DNA from 3 places in the Buttiauxella sp. AC038 genome. Region 2 is predicted to be linked to each of the others. Evidence: predicted binding sites of a transcription regulator. Region 2 holds the regulator's gene; each other region holds the start of a gene.
What was found. The regulator PurR, encoded in region 2, represses purine synthesis genes. The targets are predictions, from matches to a motif close to CANGCAAACGTTTGCNTG.

Region 1: a site for PurR is predicted at 2,888-2,905, ahead of purM (phosphoribosylformylglycinamidine cyclo-ligase). Genes of this name have one in related genera too.
Region 3: a site for PurR is predicted at 3,646-3,663, ahead of purE (5-(carboxyamino)imidazole ribonucleotide mutase). Genes of this name have one in related genera too.

What each region holds. Positions count from the first base shown of each region.
Region 1 covers NZ_CEEDCQ010000001.1:1,351,090-1,357,417, reverse strand. The annotation lists gene AC0IXI_RS06520 (DnaA inactivator Hda) at 1-649, opposite strand, end outside; gene uraA (uracil permease) at 749-2,035, opposite strand; gene upp (uracil phosphoribosyltransferase) at 2,119-2,745, opposite strand; gene purM (phosphoribosylformylglycinamidine cyclo-ligase) at 2,960-3,997, shown strand; gene purN (phosphoribosylglycinamide formyltransferase) at 3,997-4,638, shown strand; gene ppk1 (polyphosphate kinase 1) at 4,808-6,328, shown strand, end outside.
Region 2 covers NZ_CEEDCQ010000001.1:2,272,379-2,278,706, forward strand. The annotation lists gene punC (purine nucleoside transporter PunC) at 7-1,200, opposite strand; gene punR (DNA-binding transcriptional activator PunR) at 1,316-2,227, shown strand; gene purR (HTH-type transcriptional repressor PurR) at 2,248-3,273, opposite strand; gene cydH (cytochrome bd-I oxidase subunit CydH) at 3,569-3,658, shown strand; gene sodB (superoxide dismutase [Fe]) at 3,711-4,292, opposite strand; gene AC0IXI_RS10825 (C40 family peptidase) at 4,485-5,333, opposite strand; gene AC0IXI_RS10830 (Grx4 family monothiol glutaredoxin) at 5,696-6,040, shown strand; gene rnt (ribonuclease T) at 6,054-6,328, opposite strand, start outside.
Region 3 covers NZ_CEEDCQ010000001.1:3,827,147-3,833,474, forward strand. The annotation lists gene AC0IXI_RS18235 (helix-turn-helix domain-containing protein) at 71-655, opposite strand; gene cysS (cysteine--tRNA ligase) at 824-2,212, opposite strand; gene ppiB (peptidylprolyl isomerase B) at 2,389-2,883, shown strand; gene lpxH (UDP-2,3-diacylglucosamine diphosphatase) at 2,891-3,613, shown strand; gene purE (5-(carboxyamino)imidazole ribonucleotide mutase) at 3,752-4,261, shown strand; gene purK (5-(carboxyamino)imidazole ribonucleotide synthase) at 4,258-5,328, shown strand; gene mnmH (tRNA 2-selenouridine(34) synthase MnmH) at 5,448-6,328, shown strand, end outside.

The DNA of each region.
Region 1 (6,328 bases), 920 kb from region 2:
TGATAGAAGCATGATCCAGCTGATCGAGCGTCATAAACAGCGTACGCATTTCGCGATCCAAACGTTTTAACAGGAAGCGGCCCACATCTTCTGGCAGCTCAAAACCGCGCAGTCGTGAACGCAGTTGCAGGGCCTGAAGTTTGTCTTCGTCGGAAAGCGGTTGCAGCTTATATATTTGGCCCCAGTCAAGGCGCGATGCGAGGTCGGGAAGTTGCAAATTGAGCTGGCGCGGAGGACGATCGCCGGTAATCAACAGACGGGTTTTTCCTGATTCAAGAATGCGGTTATAGAGATTAAAAATCGCCATTTCCCACAGTTCGTCGCCCGCTACACACTCGATATTGTCGATACACACAAGCGAAAGCTGTTCCATACCGTCCAATACTTCCGGGACAAACCAGGTGCGCTTATCAAGCGGCACGTAGCCAACAGCTTCGCCACGTTGTGACAGTTCCGCACAGGCGGCATGCAGCAAATGGCTGCGCCCTCCTCCCTCTCGCGACCAGAAATAGATATATCCGCTGTGATCCTGACGGAGCACGGACTGGAGTGCGGCGAGTAAAGAAGGGTTATCACCCGGCCAGAAACTCGCAAAAGTTTCGTCATCAGGCAAATAGAGTGGCAGTGATAGCTGTGCCGGCGTATTCAGAATTACCTCAACCATAACAGGCAGAAAAACGCAGAGAGTCTAACACAGAAATGAGGATCAATAGAACCGGGCGAACGCGCCGCCCGGCTTGAGGAAAAACTACGAATTTACGTCGTTTTCTTTAGCATCCAGCACCACTTCTTCCGGACGCAGCACACTGATAAGTTTAAAGATCAGGCTCAGACCTACGCCTACGATAGTCGCTAGCGCCATCCCTTTTATCTCAGCAGCACCAATGTGCACTTTTGCGCCACTCACCCCGATGATCAAGATAACGGAGGTCAGGATCAGGTTTTGAGTTTTGTTGTAATCGACTTTTGATTCGATCAGCACTCGAATACCGGATGCGCCGATCACGCCGTACAGCAGCAGAGAAACACCACCAATCACTGGAACCGGGATAATCTGGATCGCTGCGGCAAGTTTGCCTACGCAGGAAAGCAGAATCGCCAGAATCGCCGCGCCACCAATAACCCAGGTGGAATAAACACGGGTTATCGCCATAACGCCGATGTTCTCACCATAAGTGGTGTTTGGCGTCGAACCAAAGAAACCGGAGAAAATCGTCGAAATGCCGTTGGCAAACATGGAACGATGCAGGCCTGGGTCACGAAGCAAATCTTTCTTAACAATGTTTGCCGTTACCACCAGGTGACCAACGTGTTCCGCAATAACGACCAACGCCGCAGGCAGAATAGTTAAGATGGCAAACCACTCAAAACGCGGGGTATAGAAGGTTGGCAGTGCAAACCAGTGCGCGTTAATAATTGGTGTGACATCAACCACACCCATGGCGAAGGAGAGTGCATAACCCACCAGCACACCGATAAGAATCGGGATAATCGCCAGGAAGCCACGGAACAGAACTGAACCAAAGATGGTTACCCCAAGCGTAACCAGCGAAATAATGATTGTGGTTGAGTCAGGAGAAGTGCCATCAGCAGGTAGAAGACCGGCCATATTCGCAGCCACACCCGCCAGTTCAAGACCGATAACTGCCACAATCGCGCCCATCGCCGCTGGAGGGAACATCACATCCAGCCAGCCAGTACCGGCCTTTTTGACAATCAACGCCACGATACAGAACAACACGCCACACATGATAAACCCGCCCAACGCCACTTCATAACCCAGCGGCAGAAGCAGCAGCACAGGTGAAATAAACGCAAAGCTCGAACCGAGATAAGCCGGGATTTTACCTTTACAGATAAAGAGATACAGCAGTGTCCCAATCCCGTTAAACAGCAGCACCGTCGCCGGGTTAATGTGGAACAGGATTGGTACCAGAACGGTGGCACCAAACATCGCGAACAGATGTTGCAAACTTAACGGTATCGTTTGCAGCAGGGGTGGTCTTTCGCTCACTCCAATGGCGCGGCGTGTCATTGTGTTTTCCTCTGAGTATTGTTTTTAGAAATAACGGCTCGAACAAATCAAAAAAAAGCCGACTTTCGAAGTCGGCTCAATTTTTACTTAGTACCAAATATTTTGTCCCCGGCATCGCCGAGGCCCGGAATAATGTATCCGTGCTCGTTCAGACCCTGATCGATAGAAGCGGTGAACAGCTCTACGTCCGGGTGCGCTTTTTCCAGCGCGGCGATACCTTCAGGTGCTGCGACCAGAACCAACACTTTGATGCTGGTGCAACCGGCATTTTTCAGCAGGTCGATGGTCGCAATCATAGAACCGCCGGTTGCCAGCATAGGGTCAACCACCAGCGCCATACGTTCTTCAATGTTAGAAACAAGTTTCTGGAAGTAAGGAACTGGCTCCAGAGTTTCTTCATTACGGTAGATACCAACAACACTGATACGCGCACTTGGAACGTTTTCCAGCACGCCTTCCATCATGCCCAGACCGGCACGCAGAATTGGCACAACGGTAATCTTCTTACCTTTGATTTGATCAATCTCTACCGGGCCGTTCCAGCCTTCGATAGTGACTTTTTCAGTTTCCAGATCCGCCGTGGCTTCGTAAGTCAGCAAGCTGCCAACTTCTGAGGCGAGTTCACGAAAGCGTTTGGTGCTGATGTCGTTCTCACGCATCAGACCTAGCTTGTGTTTGACGAGTGGGTGTTTGACTTCCACGATCTTCATACTCTTTCTCCCAGAGATAGTTGGCCAGCACAAAAAAAATCGCCGGATTATACCGCTTTTTTAACACCGCGCCACCGCTTCGAGATCAACCAGGGTGAAATGAGTATATATCAACAATAATTGCATCCCGCTAAATAAGAGGCTCGCAAACGTTTGCCTGCACTGTTAGAATTGCGGCGTTTTTTATTTCTAACCCATCCGCGGGGACTAAGCAGTGACCGACAAAACCTCTCTTAGCTATAAAGATGCCGGTGTTGATATTGATGCTGGTAACGCTCTGGTCGATAAAATCAAAGGTGTAGTGAAAAAGACTCGCCGCCCGGAAGTCATGGGTGGGCTGGGCGGTTTCGGTGCGTTGTGCGCGTTACCTCAAAAGTATCGTGAGCCTGTGCTGGTTTCTGGCACCGACGGTGTGGGTACTAAATTACGTCTGGCGATGGATTTAAAGCGCCACGACACTATCGGCATCGATCTGGTCGCGATGTGTGTGAATGACCTGATTGTTCAAGGTGCTGAGCCGCTGTTTTTCCTTGATTATTATGCAACTGGCAAACTTGAAGTCGAAACGGCTGCGAGCGTTATTTCTGGTATTGCCGAAGGTTGTCTGCAATCTGGCTGTGCATTAGTTGGCGGTGAAACGGCTGAAATGCCAGGCATGTACCATGGCGAAGATTACGACGTTGCTGGCTTCTGTGTTGGCGTGGTCGAGAAATCTGAAATCATCGATGGTTCTAAAGTCACCGACGGTGATGTGCTGATTGCCCTGGCATCAAGTGGCCCGCATTCCAACGGTTATTCTTTGGTTCGTAAAGTGCTGGAAGTGAGCGGTACTGACCCGCTAACTACAGAGCTTGAAGGTAAACCGCTGGCAGATCATTTACTGGAACCGACTCGCATTTATGTGAAGTCCATTCTGGAATTGATTGAAAATATTGACGTTCATGCGATTGCACACCTGACCGGTGGTGGTTTCTGGGAAAATATCCCTCGCGTTCTGCCAGACAACACACAGGCGATTATTGCTGAATCTTCATGGCAGTGGCCTGCGGTATTCAACTGGTTGCAAAAAGCCGGCAATATCAGCCGTCACGAAATGTACCGCACCTTTAACTGCGGTGTCGGCATGCTGATTGTCCTGCCTGCGTCAGAAGCTGAAAAAGCGATAGAATTTTTGAACGCAAAAGGTGAAAACGCCTGGAAAATCGGTAGTATCAAAGCTTCTGATTCCTCCGAGCGCGTGGTTATTGAGTAATGAGACGTATAGTGGTGCTAATTTCCGGAAACGGAAGCAATCTTCAGGCAATTATCGATGCCTGTAAGCTGAAAAAGATTAATGCCACCGTGGCGGCTGTATTCAGTAATAAAACCGATGCCTTTGGCCTGGAACGTGCGCGTGAAGCAGAAATTCCTGCTCACGCGTTAACGGCTAGCCAATTCGCTGATCGCGCTGCGTTCGATCGTGAGTTAATACTTGAGATTGACGCCTACGCGCCGGATCTGGTGGTGCTAGCCGGTTATATGCGCATTCTTAGCCCGGAGTTTGTCGGTCATTACGCAGGGCGACTGATAAACATCCACCCTTCTCTGCTGCCAAAATATCCCGGTCTCAATACTCATAGTCAGGTGTTGGAAAACGGCGACGAGGTGCATGGAACATCCGTGCATTTTGTCACTGAAGAACTCGACGGTGGGCCGGTTATTCTGCAGGCCAAAGTACCGGTTTTTGAAGGTGATGATGAAGAAGACATCACCGCCCGCGTACAGAATCAGGAACACGCTATTTATCCGCTAGTTGTCTCCTGGTTTGTCGAAGGACGCCTGGAAATGCGTGAAAATAGCGCCTGGCTGGATGGCAACAAATTGCCACCGCAGGGTCATGCTGCAGACGAATAAAACTTAGGGGCTACGGCCCCTTTTTCACGCCTCCACCCTACAACGCTTACTAAACTTCATCATGATTTGTCATACTTTACGGCCATCGTTGGACATTCCACGGCAAAGCTCGCCATAATGACAAACGTGACGGCATTTTAACGTCCACGAAAACGGAGTGTGAGGGCTAATGGGTCAGGATAAGCTGTATATCGAAAAAGAACTGAGCTGGTTATCTTTTAACGAACGTGTGCTCCAGGAAGCAGCGGATAAAATTAACCCGCTGATTGAGAGAATGCGTTTTCTCGGCATCTATTCGAATAACCTTGATGAATTTTACAAAGTTCGTTTCGCCGAGCTAAAACGGCGCATTCTGATCAGCGAAGAACAAGGTACGGCTCCTAACTCGCGCCATTTACTCAACAAAATTCAGGCGCGTGTTCTAAAGGCCGATCAAGAGTTTGATGGGCTGTATAACGATCTGCTGCTGGAAATGGCGCGTAATCAGATCTTCTTGATCAATGAACGCCAGCTTTCCCCGAATCAGCAAAACTGGCTGCGACATTACTTTAAACACTATTTGCGCCAGCACATCACACCGATCCTGATTAACCACGACACCGATCTGGTGCAGTTTCTTAAAGATGACTACACCTATCTCGCCGTAGAGATCATTCGTGGCGATGACATTCGCTACGCGCTGCTAGAAATTCCATCAGATAAAGTACCGCGCTTTGTTAATTTGCCGCCGGAAGCACCACGCCGCCGCAAACCGATGATCCTGCTAGATAACATTTTGCGTTATTGCCTGGACGATATTTTCAAAGGCTTCTTCGATTACGATTCCTTGAACGCCTACTCAATGAAAATGACCCGCGACGCAGAATACGATCTGGTAACGGAAATGGAATCGAGCTTGCTGGAACTGATGTCATCAAGCCTGAAACAGCGTTTGACAGCTGAGCCGGTGCGTTTTGTGTATCAGCGTGATATGCCTGATGCGATGGTTGAAATGCTGCGTAACAAACTGACCATCACCAATTACGATTCCATCGTACCGGGTGGTCGCTACCATAACTTCAAAGATTTCATTAATTTTCCTAACGTCGGCAAAGCCAATTTAGTGAACAAGCCGATGCCGCGTTTGCGCCATATCTGGTTCGATAAATTCCGTAACGGCTTTGATGCAATCCGCAACCGCGACGTGCTGCTCTACTATCCGTATCACACCTTTGAGCACGTGCTGGAATTGTTGCGCCAGGCGTCGTTCGACCCGAGCGTGCTGGCGATTAAAATCAATATTTATCGCGTGGCGAAAGACTCTCGCATTATCGAGTCAATGATTCACGCCGCGCACAATGGCAAGAAAGTCACCGTGGTGGTTGAGCTGCAAGCGCGATTTGACGAAGAAGCCAATATTCACTGGGCGAAACGCCTGACCGAAGCGGGCGTGCACGTTATCTTCTCAGCCCCTGGCCTGAAGATTCACGCCAAATTATTCCTGATTTCTCGTAAAGAGGGTGAAGAGGTGGTGCGTTATGCCCACATCGGTACCGGTAACTTTAACGAGAAAACTGCACGGCTTTATACCGACTATTCGTTACTGACCTGCGATGCGCGCATCACCAACGAAGTACGCCGCGTATTTAACTTTATCGAAAACCCTTATCGCCCGGTGACATTCGAACATCTGATGGTTTCACCACAGAAC
Region 2 (6,328 bases):
TTAATCTTAATGTGCATCCGATTCAGCCGGTTGCCAGACTTCGGCATTTTTACGACGCTGAAGCAGATAACCCAGCATGGCCAGAACAATTGTTACCAGCATGACACTGGTGGTAGTCAGCAGTGGTGTAGCGACCAACCACGACACCATCAAACTTGCCAGGAAGCACAGGCCCAATTGCAGCGTGTTTTGCAGCGCAGCGGCTTTACCTGTGGCTTGTGGGAAAGGCAACAGTGCAGAAGCAACAACGATTGGGTAAATCGCCCCGTTGGCAATCGCCATGATACAGAATGGGATGAGCAGCATGGTCAGGTTTGCGTGTCCACTTATCGATACCGCCCAGGTGCCGAAAACACTCAACGTATATAACGCAAGCAACCACGGCAGCATTTGCTTGCCTTGCCATTTTTGCAGTGCGCTACGGCAGCCATAACCACCAATCAGGAAGGCGATAGTTTGCGGCACATAGCTCAGGCCAATTGCCGCCGGGCTGTAACCCATATCGTTCAGAATAAACGGAGAACCGGTCAGCCAGGCAAAGAAGCTGGCAGAGCAAGCTGCGTAAATCAACACGTTGCCGCTATAAACACGAGAGCGCAGTAACGACATAAAGCTGACTTTATTGTCTTCTGTTTGCGGGTGATGCTGGGTACGTGGTTTCAGACGCAGAGTTGGGATCATCAGCACCAGGGTGATTGCAAACAGGGTGGCGAAGATCGCCTGCCAGTCGAAGTGCACCAAAATCCAGCTACCGAGCAGCGGTGCCAGTGCCGGAGACAAGCCAACCAGCGGCATAATCGTGGCGAAAATACGATTTGCGCGGTTTGCCGGGTAGTAATCGGTCACCAGTGCCTGCCAGCTTACTGCGGCAGAACAAACACCAACGGCCTGAACGAAGCGCAGCACCAGCAGAGCGGTGGCACTTTCTACCCACAACATTCCAATACAACCGACGGCGAACAGACTCAGACCGGCCAGCAAAACTGGTTTACGTCCGAAATGGTCTGACAGCGGCCCCCACATTAACTGGGCAAACGCAAAGCCCGCAAGGAACAGGCTCAGGCTCGCACTAACGGCGGAGGCATCGGTCTGTAAATCTTGCTGAATGGCAGCGAAAGCAGGCAGATACATGTCTGTGGCAAGGAAGCCCAGAACACTTAATCCAGCCAGCCAGATAAGAAATCCTTTTGATGGTTGCATAATTTTCTCTTGTTTTATCTTGCAGGTTGATCGCCGCGAGAGTGTACGGAGTGCAAATAGGCTTGTGAAACGCTAATATTTGTAGGTTGCATTCAAAAATTTTGTGAGCAGAGAAATGTGGTCAGAATATTCGCTGGAAGTGATAGATGCGGTAGCGCGCAATGGCAGCTTCAGTGGTGCAGCACAAGAGCTGCACCGCGTTCCGTCAGCTATCAGCTATACGGTACGGCAACTTGAAGATTGGTTAGCGGTTCCGTTATTCGAACGTCGCCATCGGGATGTTGAATTAACCCCCGCAGGCGTCTTTTTCCTGAAAGAAGGCCGCTCTGTTATCAAAAAAATGATGACGACACGGCAGCAGTGTCAACAGATCGCAAATGGATGGCGCGGGCACCTGGCTATCGCAGTTGATAACATCGTTAAACCTGAACGAACGCGTCAGTTGGTGTTGGATTTTTATCGTCATTTTCCGGATATCGAACTGCGTATATTCCAGGAAGTGTTTAACGGCGTGTGGGATGCGCTGGCTGATGGGCGAGTTGAAGTCGCGATTGGTGCGACACAAGCTATTCCTGTCGGGGGGCGTTATGCGTTCCGCGATATGGGGACGTTGAGTTGGCGCTGTGTGGTGTCATCAAATCACCCACTGGCACAGCAGGGCGGAACCTTAAGTGATGATGATCTGCGAGCCTGGCCGTCGTTAGTACTGGAAGATACCTCCCGTTCGCTACCGAAGCGTATTACCTGGCTTTTGGATAACCAGCGTCGAGTTGTGGTTCCAGACTGGGAATCTGGCTCTGATTGTCTTAGCGCGGGTTTATGTATTGGTATGGTGCCATTGCATATAGCAAAGCCGTGGTTGGCTTCAGGGCAGTGGAGTGAGCTGACGCTCGATAACCCGTTCCCGGACGCGGCATGTTGCCTGACATGGCGGCAAAATGATGCTTCGCCAGCTCTGGCCTGGCTGCTGGAGTATTTAGGGGATAGCGAGACGATGAATCAGGAGTGGTTGCAAGAGCCTGCTTAGGCAGGCTCCTTTGACTGTTTTTAGCGGCGGTAATCGCGGAATGGGCCATCTGCCACTGAACGGCGTTCAATCAGGCGCGGATGTACTTCAATTGATTGCGACTCTTCGCGTTTATTGACGATTCTATCCAGCAGCATATTGAAAGCTGTTTCACCCAGCGAGTCCTTCGGCTGGTGAATGGTGGTCAATGCCGGTGTGAAATAACGAGCGTTACGCACGTTGTCATAACCGATAATGGAAATATCCTGCGGTACGCGTAAACCCATTTCATCAGCAGCACAAATTGCGCCCATCGCCATAATGTCGCCGCCGCAGAATACTGCGGTAGGGCGCTGAGACTGACCGATAATCTGCTGCATGGCGCGGTAGCCTGACTCAGGTTCAAAGTCACCTTGCACAATCCAGTTCTCAGGAATAGCGATCCCAGCTTCTTCCAGCGCCTTCATAAAACCAGCATGGCGGCCGCCACCGGTATTACGCTCCATTTGGCCAGGGATTGCACCAATTTCGCGGTGACCACGTTCAATCAAATAACGTCCAGCCAGATAGCCACCGTGGAAGGCATTATCGACAACGGAGTCGGTGAAATCTGCGCGGGCTTCGCCCCAGTCCATCACAACCATTGGGATGTGACGATACTCTTCAAGCATAGTCAGTAATGATTCCGGATATTCAGAGCACATCACCAGCAGCCCATCGACGCGCTTTTGCGCCATCATGGATAAATAGGCGCGCTGTTTTTCGAAATTATTGTGCGCATTACCCAAAATCAGGGTGTAGCCTTTTTCAAAGCAGCTATTTTCGACAGCTTCGATTATCTCGGCAAAATAGGGTGCTTCGCTAGAAGTAGCTAGCAAACCAATCGTTTTGGTGTGATTAACTTTCAAGCTACGCGCGACGGCGCTCGGCGAATAGTGCAATTGTTTGATTGCCGCCCAGACCGCGTTACGTGTTTCTTCCGCCACAAAACGGGTCTTGTTAATCACATGTGATACGGTTGTAGTGGAAACGTTTGCGAGCTTCGCTACGTCCTTGATTGTCGCCATTAAATTTCACTCCGGGCCATATCGTAAACCCCTGATAACCAATGTGTTAAACGTTTGCGTACGCCAACTCCTGAGGCAACGTTAAGGTTGCAGGTATGCCGGGATTGCGACATAAAACGGGAGGAGGGCGTTGAATAGATGGTACGCAATAAATTAGCGTGGGATTTTGGCCTATCCAGGAGAAAAGTGAAAGAGGGAAAAGCGATATCAGGTTAAAACCAGGGGGATTTTTATGTCTGATTGTGGGAAAATCAAGCCGACACACCGATTGTAGGGTAATAAAAGGAGTTTGCTAATGAGTACCGATCTGAAATTTTCAATCATGACCACGGTTGTTGTTTTGGCACTGATTGTGTGTGGCGCGTTAACCGCCGTACTGCACTGATACATCGCTCTGATTAAAATGGGCCGCAATCGCGGCCCATATATTTTAGGTTTTATGCTGCCAGATTCTTAGCAACAAACTCCCAGTTCACCAACGCCCAGAAATGCTCAAGATAGCCAGCACGAGCATTGCGGTAGTCGATGTAGTACGCATGTTCCCACACATCCACAGTCAATAACGGTGTTGCCGCTGTTGTTAGTGGGGTACCCGCGTTTGAGGTAGAGACAATCGCCAGAGCGCCATCTTCTTGTTTGACAAGCCAGGTCCAGCCAGCGCCAAAGTTTTTAATAGCTGCATCAGTGAACTGCTGTTTAAACTCAGCAAAGCTACCAAACGACTTATTAATGGCTTCCAGAAGCTCTCCAGTTGGTTCACCGCCAGCATTTGGTGCCAGGCAATTCCAGTAGAAGGTGTGGTTCCAAACCTGTGCTGCGTTGTTAAACACGCCGCCTTCGGAAGTACGAACGATCTCTTCGAGATTTTTACCTTCAAACGCAGTGCCCTTAACCAGATTGTTCAGGTTAGTGACATAGGTTTGATGGTGTTTACCGTAATGGTATTCCAGAGTTTCGGCGGAGATATGCGGTGCTAAAGCATCTTTTGCATATGGTAGTGCAGGTAGTTCGAACGACATTGCTGACTCCTTATTACCCTTCATACTTCGAGCTGCATCTTTGTTGGCTGCGATGCAACTCGAATTATTTTGGGTATCTATTGTTAAACATCACTTTTAGTGCGGGTTTAGGGTAACAAATTGAAAGGATAAGCAAAAGAGGGAACTCACCTGCCCAAGGAAGGGCAGGCGCAGGTTTTCGATAAATAGAGTTTAACGAATTGTTTTAGGGGTCATAACGCGTTTGGCACCGACATAGTGGCGCTGCCAGTAGTCTTCGCTTAGTGAGGTTATCTGGATATCTTGTCCGGTACGCGGTGACTGAATAAATTTACCGTTGCCCACGTACACGCCAACATGGTCAGCGGTGCCCCGACCTTGGGTGCGGAAGAAGACCAAATCACCAGTTTCAAGCTCCCCACGATCTACAGATGAGGCATCACGCAGGTGATACATCTCGTTAGCGGTACGAGGAATACGGAACTTCACTAAATCTTTGTATGCGTAGTAAACCAGACCGCTGCAATCGAAACCGGTAACCGGCGAGGTGCCACCCCAACGATACGGTTTGCCTATCTGGCCCATCAATTTGTTCATTGCCGTTTTTTGTGCTTTTTGCACACGGACTTTATGCGCCGCAGCAATCGTCGTTGGCTGCTCTGATTTAACTTTTACACAATGCGCTTTATGGCCTTTACGCGGCTTGCTGCATTTTTCGGTGAAAGTAACAGGCTGGACTTTTGCGAGCTTAGAGGTTTTATTGCGGGAGTTTTTTGCAAGATTCTTTGTTTTAGCGCTGCTGGCATTTTGGGCGGTTTTACTTTTTGCGGCAGTTGTTTCTTTTTTCTTGCTGGCTGTTTTGACTGAGGTGGTGCTTTTTTTGCTGGTGGTAGTGGTTTTACTCTTACTGCTTTTTTCTGTGCTCTTCGTTGTGCTTTTAACAACGTGCGCTTTTTGCGCAGCCACGGGACGAGCGTGCTCAGACGCATGCGTCAATGGTGTATACGGCAAGGTAAATAGCAGAGCACAGAGCGTGATAGAAATTTTTGTTATCCGCGCCACTCGACAATCCCCTGGTGAAAATGAATGCATGAGAAAAACCATCATGCCCGTGTATGATTTTGCGAAACCCGCCGATTCTAATCTATTAAGCACGATAAAGTTAATAACCTTTTACTATTCGTCTTGCTGTTTCGTTACCGGACGCAAAAAAATTAACCAAACTAATGGTTGCAAGGCTATTTATTGATCAGGCTTAGGGTCATTTGCTGATTTTCAGTGGCGGGAAAAGTGTTATTCTTGATACATGTTGTCCCTCCATCGCGTATGACAGAAAAGCCCTATAAAAAATGGTGTTTTCTGGAGAGGGCGTCAATCGCTACAATGGCAGACTAATGCCAGCACTTGGTTTGAGGAAGCAAGCAATGAGCACTATTGAAAAAATCCAACAACAGATTACTGAGAACCCAATTCTTCTTTATATGAAAGGTTCTCCGAAACTGCCTAGCTGTGGCTTCTCCGCCCAGGCTGTGCAGGCGCTATCCGCTTGTGGTGAGCGTTTCGCGTACGTTGATATTTTACAGAATCCAGACATCCGTGCTGAGCTGCCAAAATACGCTAACTGGCCTACTTTCCCGCAGCTGTGGGTTGATGGTGAATTGGTTGGCGGCTGCGACATCATTATTGAGATGTATCAGCGTGGCGAGTTGCAGGCACTGATTAAAGAATCTGCTGCCAAGCATAAATCTGAAGAGCCAGACGCAGAGTAATTTGCAACTGGAGTCAGACCTGGAGTGAAATAAAAAGCGACCTGTTAAGGTCGCTTTTTTTATGCTTCGGATTCTGGCTCAGCCGGTAAGGGAGTGGCCAGCCACCGAGTCGTTTCCAACGGTTAACGATTTCGCAAAAAAGCTCGGCGGTTTGCTCAGTATCATATAGAGCCGAGTGCGCCTGGCTGCTGTCAAATGGCATACCAGCGGCAATACACGCTTTAGCGAGTACCGTCTGGCCGAGAGCCAACCCGCTAAGTGCAGCAGTGTCAAAGGTCACAAATGGAT
Region 3 (6,328 bases), 1.6 Mb from region 2:
GACAATAAACCCCTTCGGTAATAGCCTTAGGGGTTTATTTTCACTTACGTATTCTTGCGACCCAGTCTTACTAATACTCCTTCGGCAAATGCCGAATCGCTACCAGTTTCCCACGCTTAATCTCAATGTAATCACCACGACGTAACTCCCCGAGAATCGCCATAATCGTGCTGCGCGCCAGTTGCGTACGCTCCTGAATAAAATCTGCTGCATTGATGTCACTGCGTAAATCGGGAGCTTGTGAATACAGCTCGAGCAGTTTATTGCGCACCATGACATAAGCCGTTACGCCGACCAGGTGCTCTTCACGCAGAGAATAAATCTGCAATGACCAGGCGAGAAAGCTGGCTACCGTCTCCCATAACTGCTTTTCAGTGATCACTTTTTTTGCCAGCTCATAAGGCACGACATAACCCTTGCAATCTTCCTCAACTTTAAGAAACCAGCCACCACGGGGGCGCAAACACTCAGCCAGACCAAATATCATTCTGCCTCGCACTGAGGAAAGGACGAGGCCATCAATTGCACGAATAAAAGTGAAATGCCCAGTGGGGAATAAATAGAGGTATTTTTCATCGTCGTGAACCGCGTTAAGTTCTTCTTTAGCTTTAAAAGTGCGCAGGGTGCCAAGCGGGCAAAGGAGCTTGTGCAACATGTCTATCTCCGCCAATGGCCTCGGCGGATAGAAAGATGGGGAAGCGGAGTCGTTGCTAAAATCATTTTCGCTAACCATGAGTTAACCTTTTTTAATTCTTATCACCAATATCATAGCTGATAAAAAAAGCGGCCTAAGCCGCTTTCTGAATGAGTGATTAAATAACGATTACTTTCTGCGCCAGGTTGTCCCTTGTGGGCCATCTTCCAGCACAATTCCCATTTCATTCAAGCGGTCACGAGCCTTGTCCGCCAGCGCCCAGTCTTTTGATTGACGGGCATCATTACGCTGTTTGATTAGCGCTTCGATCTCAGCCACTTCGCCGTCGTCAGACTGCGCACCACCTTGCAGGAAGGCTTCTGGATCTTGCTCCAGTAAACCCAGCACGCCAGAAAGTTGGCGCAATGCCGCAGCCAGGCCATTTGCTGCTGCCAAATCTTCAGTTTTCAGGCGGTTAACTTCACGCGCCATATCAAACAGTACAGAGTAAGCTTCCGGCGTATTGAAATCATCGTCCATCGCTTCACGGAAACGCGCTTCAAACGCCTCGCCACCCGCAGGCTGAACGCTACCGTCTGTACCACGCAATGCGGTGTACAAACGCTCAAGCGAGGTACGCGCCTGTTTCAGGTTCTCTTCACTGTAGTTCAACTGGCTACGATAATGGCCAGACATCAGGAAGTAGCGAATGGTTTCGGCATCGTAATATTTCAACACGTCACGCACGGTGAAGAAGTTGCCCAGTGATTTGGACATTTTCTCACGGTCAACCATCACCATTCCGGAGTGCATCCAGGTGTTAACGTATTCGCCGCCGTGCGCACAGGTTGACTGGGCGATTTCGTTTTCGTGGTGCGGGAACATCAAGTCCGAACCGCCACCATGAATATCAAAATGGTTACCGAGCTGTTTGCAGTTCATTGCAGAACATTCGATGTGCCAGCCTGGACGACCTTCGCCCCACGGGGATGACCAGCTTGGCTCGCCTGGTTTCGACATTTTCCACAGCACGAAATCCATCGGGTTGCGCTTAACGTTTGCTTCGACTTCAACACGGGCACCGGCTTGCAGTTGTTCCAGATCCTGGCGGGAAAGTTTGCCGTAATCGGCATCACTTTCTACCGAGAACATCACATCACCATTGCTGGCAACATAGGCGTGATTGCGCGCGATAAGCTGTTCAACAATTTCGATGATGTCCGGAATATGTTTGGTGGCGCGTGGCTCACTGTCCGGGCGCAAAATATTCAGCGCGTCGAAATCGGTGTGCATTTCGGCAACCATGCGGTCTACGAGCGCAACAAAATCTTCGCCGTTTTCATTGGCGCGTTTGATGATTTTATCGTCGATGTCGGTAATGTTGCGCACATACTTCAGCTTATAGCCGATAAAGCGCAGGTAACGCGCGACCACATCGAAAGCGACAAAAGTACGGCCATGGCCGATATGACACAGATCGTAAACGGTGATACCACACACGTACATGCCAACTTCTCCGGCATGAATAGGTTTGAATTCCTCTTTTTGGCGACTCATTGTATTGAAGATTTTTAACATCAGGGGATTCCATGTAAGCGTGTGATTTCAAAATTAGGCTATATGTTACATCAAAATTTCACACGGAAGCAGCACGCTTTGCAAGGTGATGATCATGTGCAGTTATGCTATAACAACCACCTTGTGTCGCGGCACCGTCTGCCCGAACACTGTCTGACTAATATAGGATGCACAGCATGGTTACTTTTCATACTAATCACGGCGATATCGTAATCAAAACTTTTGATGATAAAGCGCCTGAAACTGTTAAAAACTTCCTCGAGTACTGCCGCGAAGGTTTCTACGCGAACACCATTTTCCACCGTGTGATCAATGGTTTCATGATCCAGGGCGGCGGTTTTGAACCGGGTATGAAGCAAAAAGACACCAAAGACACCATCCAGAACGAAGCGAATAACGGCCTGAAAAACACGAAAGGTACGCTGGCAATGGCTCGTACCCAGGCGCCACATTCTGCAAGTTCCCAGTTCTTTATTAACGTGGCTGACAACGATTTCCTGAACTTCAGCAGCGAAAGCATGCAAGGTTGGGGTTACTGCGTGTTTGCTGAAGTAGTTGAAGGCATGGACGTTGTTGAGAAAATCAAAGGCGTGTCCACTGGCCGCAGCGGTATGCACCAGGACGTTCCTAAAGAAGACGTGGTTATCACAAGCGTAACCGTCAGCGAATAATTCGCCCATGGCGACGCTGTTTATCGCAGATTTACATCTGTGTTCAGAAGAACCGGCGATTACCGCCGGTTTTCTGCGTTTTCTGGCGGGCACCGCTCGGGAAGCTGATGCGCTCTACATCCTTGGCGATCTGTTTGAAGCCTGGATTGGCGATGATGATCCTGAACCGCTGCACCGCCAAATTGCTTTAGCCATTAAAGATCTGGTTGATTCCGGCGTGCCCTGCTTCTTTATTCATGGCAACCGCGATTTCCTGCTCGGCAAACGTTTTGCCCGTCTTAGCGGCATGACTTTATTGCCGGAAGAAAAAACGCTCGACCTGTATGGCCGCAAAATGCTGATCCTGCATGGCGATACCCTTTGCACTGACGACCACGGTTATCAGGCGTTCCGCAAGAAAGTCCACCGACCCTGGCTACAATGTTTGTTCCTCGCCCTGCCGCTGTTTATTCGTAAACGCGTCGCCGCCAAAATGCGCGCCGGCAGCAAAGCCTCGAACAGCAGCAAATCAATGGCGATTATGGATGTAAATCAACACACCGTGACCCGCGCGCTCACCCGCCATCAGGTACAGTGGATGATCCACGGCCATACGCATCGCCCAGAAATTCACTCGCTTTCAGCTAACGGCAAGCCCGCATTTCGTTGCGTACTTGGCGCCTGGCATAGCGAAGGGTCGATGATTAAAGTCACTGCCGAAGACGTCGAACTCATCCCCTTCTCTTTTTAAACAAAATCGCGTTTTTTTGCTGCCTTGTTAGCTACGCAACCGTTTTCCTTGCTCTATGTTCATGCTATTCTCTGTGCCCTTCTGACCGACCGAGCCATATTCGGTGATGTTTGCACACCCACAGGAGTTTTGAGACGCATGTCCTCCAACCAGACCCCAGCGCGTATCGCCATTGTCATGGGTTCCAAAAGTGACTGGGCTACCATGCTGTTTGCCGCAGAAATCCTCACCGCCCTTGATGTTCCACACCATGTCGAAGTGGTTTCCGCACACCGCACTCCCGATAAACTTTTCAGCTTTGCCGAACAAGCAAGCGGCAACGGTTATCAGGTTATTATTGCGGGCGCGGGTGGTGCGGCGCATTTGCCAGGTATGATCGCGGCAAAAACGCTGGTTCCAGTGCTGGGTGTGCCAGTCCAAAGCGCGGCATTAAGCGGCGTAGACAGTCTCTATTCCATTGTACAAATGCCACGTGGTATTCCGGTTGGCACGCTGGCAATCGGCAAAGCGGGTGCGGCCAACGCGGCCTTGCTGGCGGCACAAATCCTTGCGCTGCACGATAAAGAACTCACTATGCGCCTTGAAGCGTGGCGTCAAAGCCAGACCGATGAAGTGCTGGACAACCCCGATCCACGGGGTGAAGCATGAAACGCGTTTGCGTGCTGGGTAACGGCCAGTTAGGCAGAATGCTGCGCCAGGCAGGCGAACCGTTGGGTATCGCGGTTTACCCGGTTGGCCTTGATGCAGAACCTGAAGCCGTGCCATTTGCGCAAAGCGTCATCACCGCAGAAATTGAACGCTGGCCAGAAACCGCACTCACCCGCGAACTGGCTCGCCACAATGCGTTTGTGAACCGCGATGTGTTCCCAATCATCGCTGACCGTCTGACGCAAAAACAGCTGTTCGATAAACTCGATCTGGCGACCGCGCCGTGGCAATTACTGTCCAGCCGCGACCAGTGGGCAGGTGTGTTCCAAAACCTTGGCGAGCTGGCGATTGTAAAGCGCCGTACAGGTGGTTATGACGGGCGTGGGCAGTGGCGTTTGCGCAGCGATGAAACGGCTCAGTTGCCGGACGATTGCTACGGCGAATGCATTGTTGAGCAAGGCATTAACTTCTCGGGCGAAGTTTCTCTGGTTGGCGCGCGTGGTCACGACGGTACAACCGTGTTTTACCCGCTGACGCACAACCTGCATCAGGACGGTATTCTGCGCACCAGCGTTGTTTTCCCGCAGGCTAATATTGAGCAACAACAGCAAGCTGAAGCGATGCTTTCTGCCATCATGCATGAGCTGAACTATGTTGGTGTCATGGCGATGGAGTGCTTTATCACGCCAGCCGGGTTGCTGATTAACGAACTAGCCCCACGCGTACACAACAGCGGGCACTGGACGCAAAATGGCGCATCCATCAGCCAGTTTGAACTGCATCTGCGCGCCATTGTTGACCTGCCTTTGCCACAGCCTGTCGTTAATTCGCCGTCGGTCATGATTAACCTTATCGGCACCGATTTAAATTACGACTGGCTGAAACTCCCTCTGGTACATTTGCATTGGTACGATAAAGAGGTACGTGAGGGCCGCAAAGTCGGTCATCTCAATCTGAATGACAGCGATACCGATAGACTGAGTGCAACTCTCGAAGCCATCGTGCCATTGTTGCCAGCGGAATACGCCAGTGGTATTGCCTGGGCGCAGCACAAATTCGTTAAGTAGCCATAACGGCGGGTGGCGCTAAGCGCTTACCCGCCCGATCATTCAAGCCAACTCCCCCTTCCTTTCTTTTTTGCATGCAAAAGCGCACAATTCCGCCTCACTCGCTTTAAGGTTTATCTATGCAAAACGCTCGTCCCGATACTCAAGATTATGAACATCTTCTACGCGCTGATATCCCGCTGATTGATGTGCGTGCTCCGGTTGAATTCAGCCAGGGGGCGATGCCTGCCGCGCTGAATTTCCCGCTGATGTCGGATGATGAGCGTGCTCAAGTCGGCACTTGCTATAAACAGCGCGGGCAGCAGGCTGCGGTGGAATTAGGTCATAAGCTTGTCCAGGGTGAAATCCGTGATGCCCGTTTGCAGAAGTGGCTTGAGCAATGCCGCCAGAATCCAGAAGGATACCTGTGTTGCGCCAGAGGTGGCATGCGTTCCCACATTGTGCAGCAGTGGCTACGTGAAGCGGGCGTTGACTATCCATTGGTTGAAGGTGGTTACAAAGCACTGCGTCATTATGCGATGGAGATGATTGAGTCACGTTCACGCTGGCCGATGCTTCTCGTCAGCGGTAATACTGGCGGCGGCAAAACCATTCTTATTCGCTCGTTACCAACGGGTGTCGATCTTGAGGGGTTGGCGCATCATCGCGGTTCGTCGTTTGGCCGCACGATTGTCGAGCAACCCTCTCAGGCAAATTTTGAAAATAATCTCGCGGTAACGTTGCTTAAGAAAAGTGATGGAGCGCAAGTAACCTGGGTTGTTGAAGATGAAGGCCGGATGATTGGCTCTCGCCACATCCCGGAGTGCTTCAGAGAACAGATGCAACGCTCACCGATTGTGGTGATTGACGATCCATTCGAGCAGCGTTTAGAGCGTTTAAAAACCGAATATTTCCAGCAAATGAGCGAAGCATTTTTATCAGTACACGACGAAGAGACAGCCTGGCAGAACTATGGTGAGTATTTGCATCATGGCCTGTTCGCTATCCGCCGCCGTCTGGG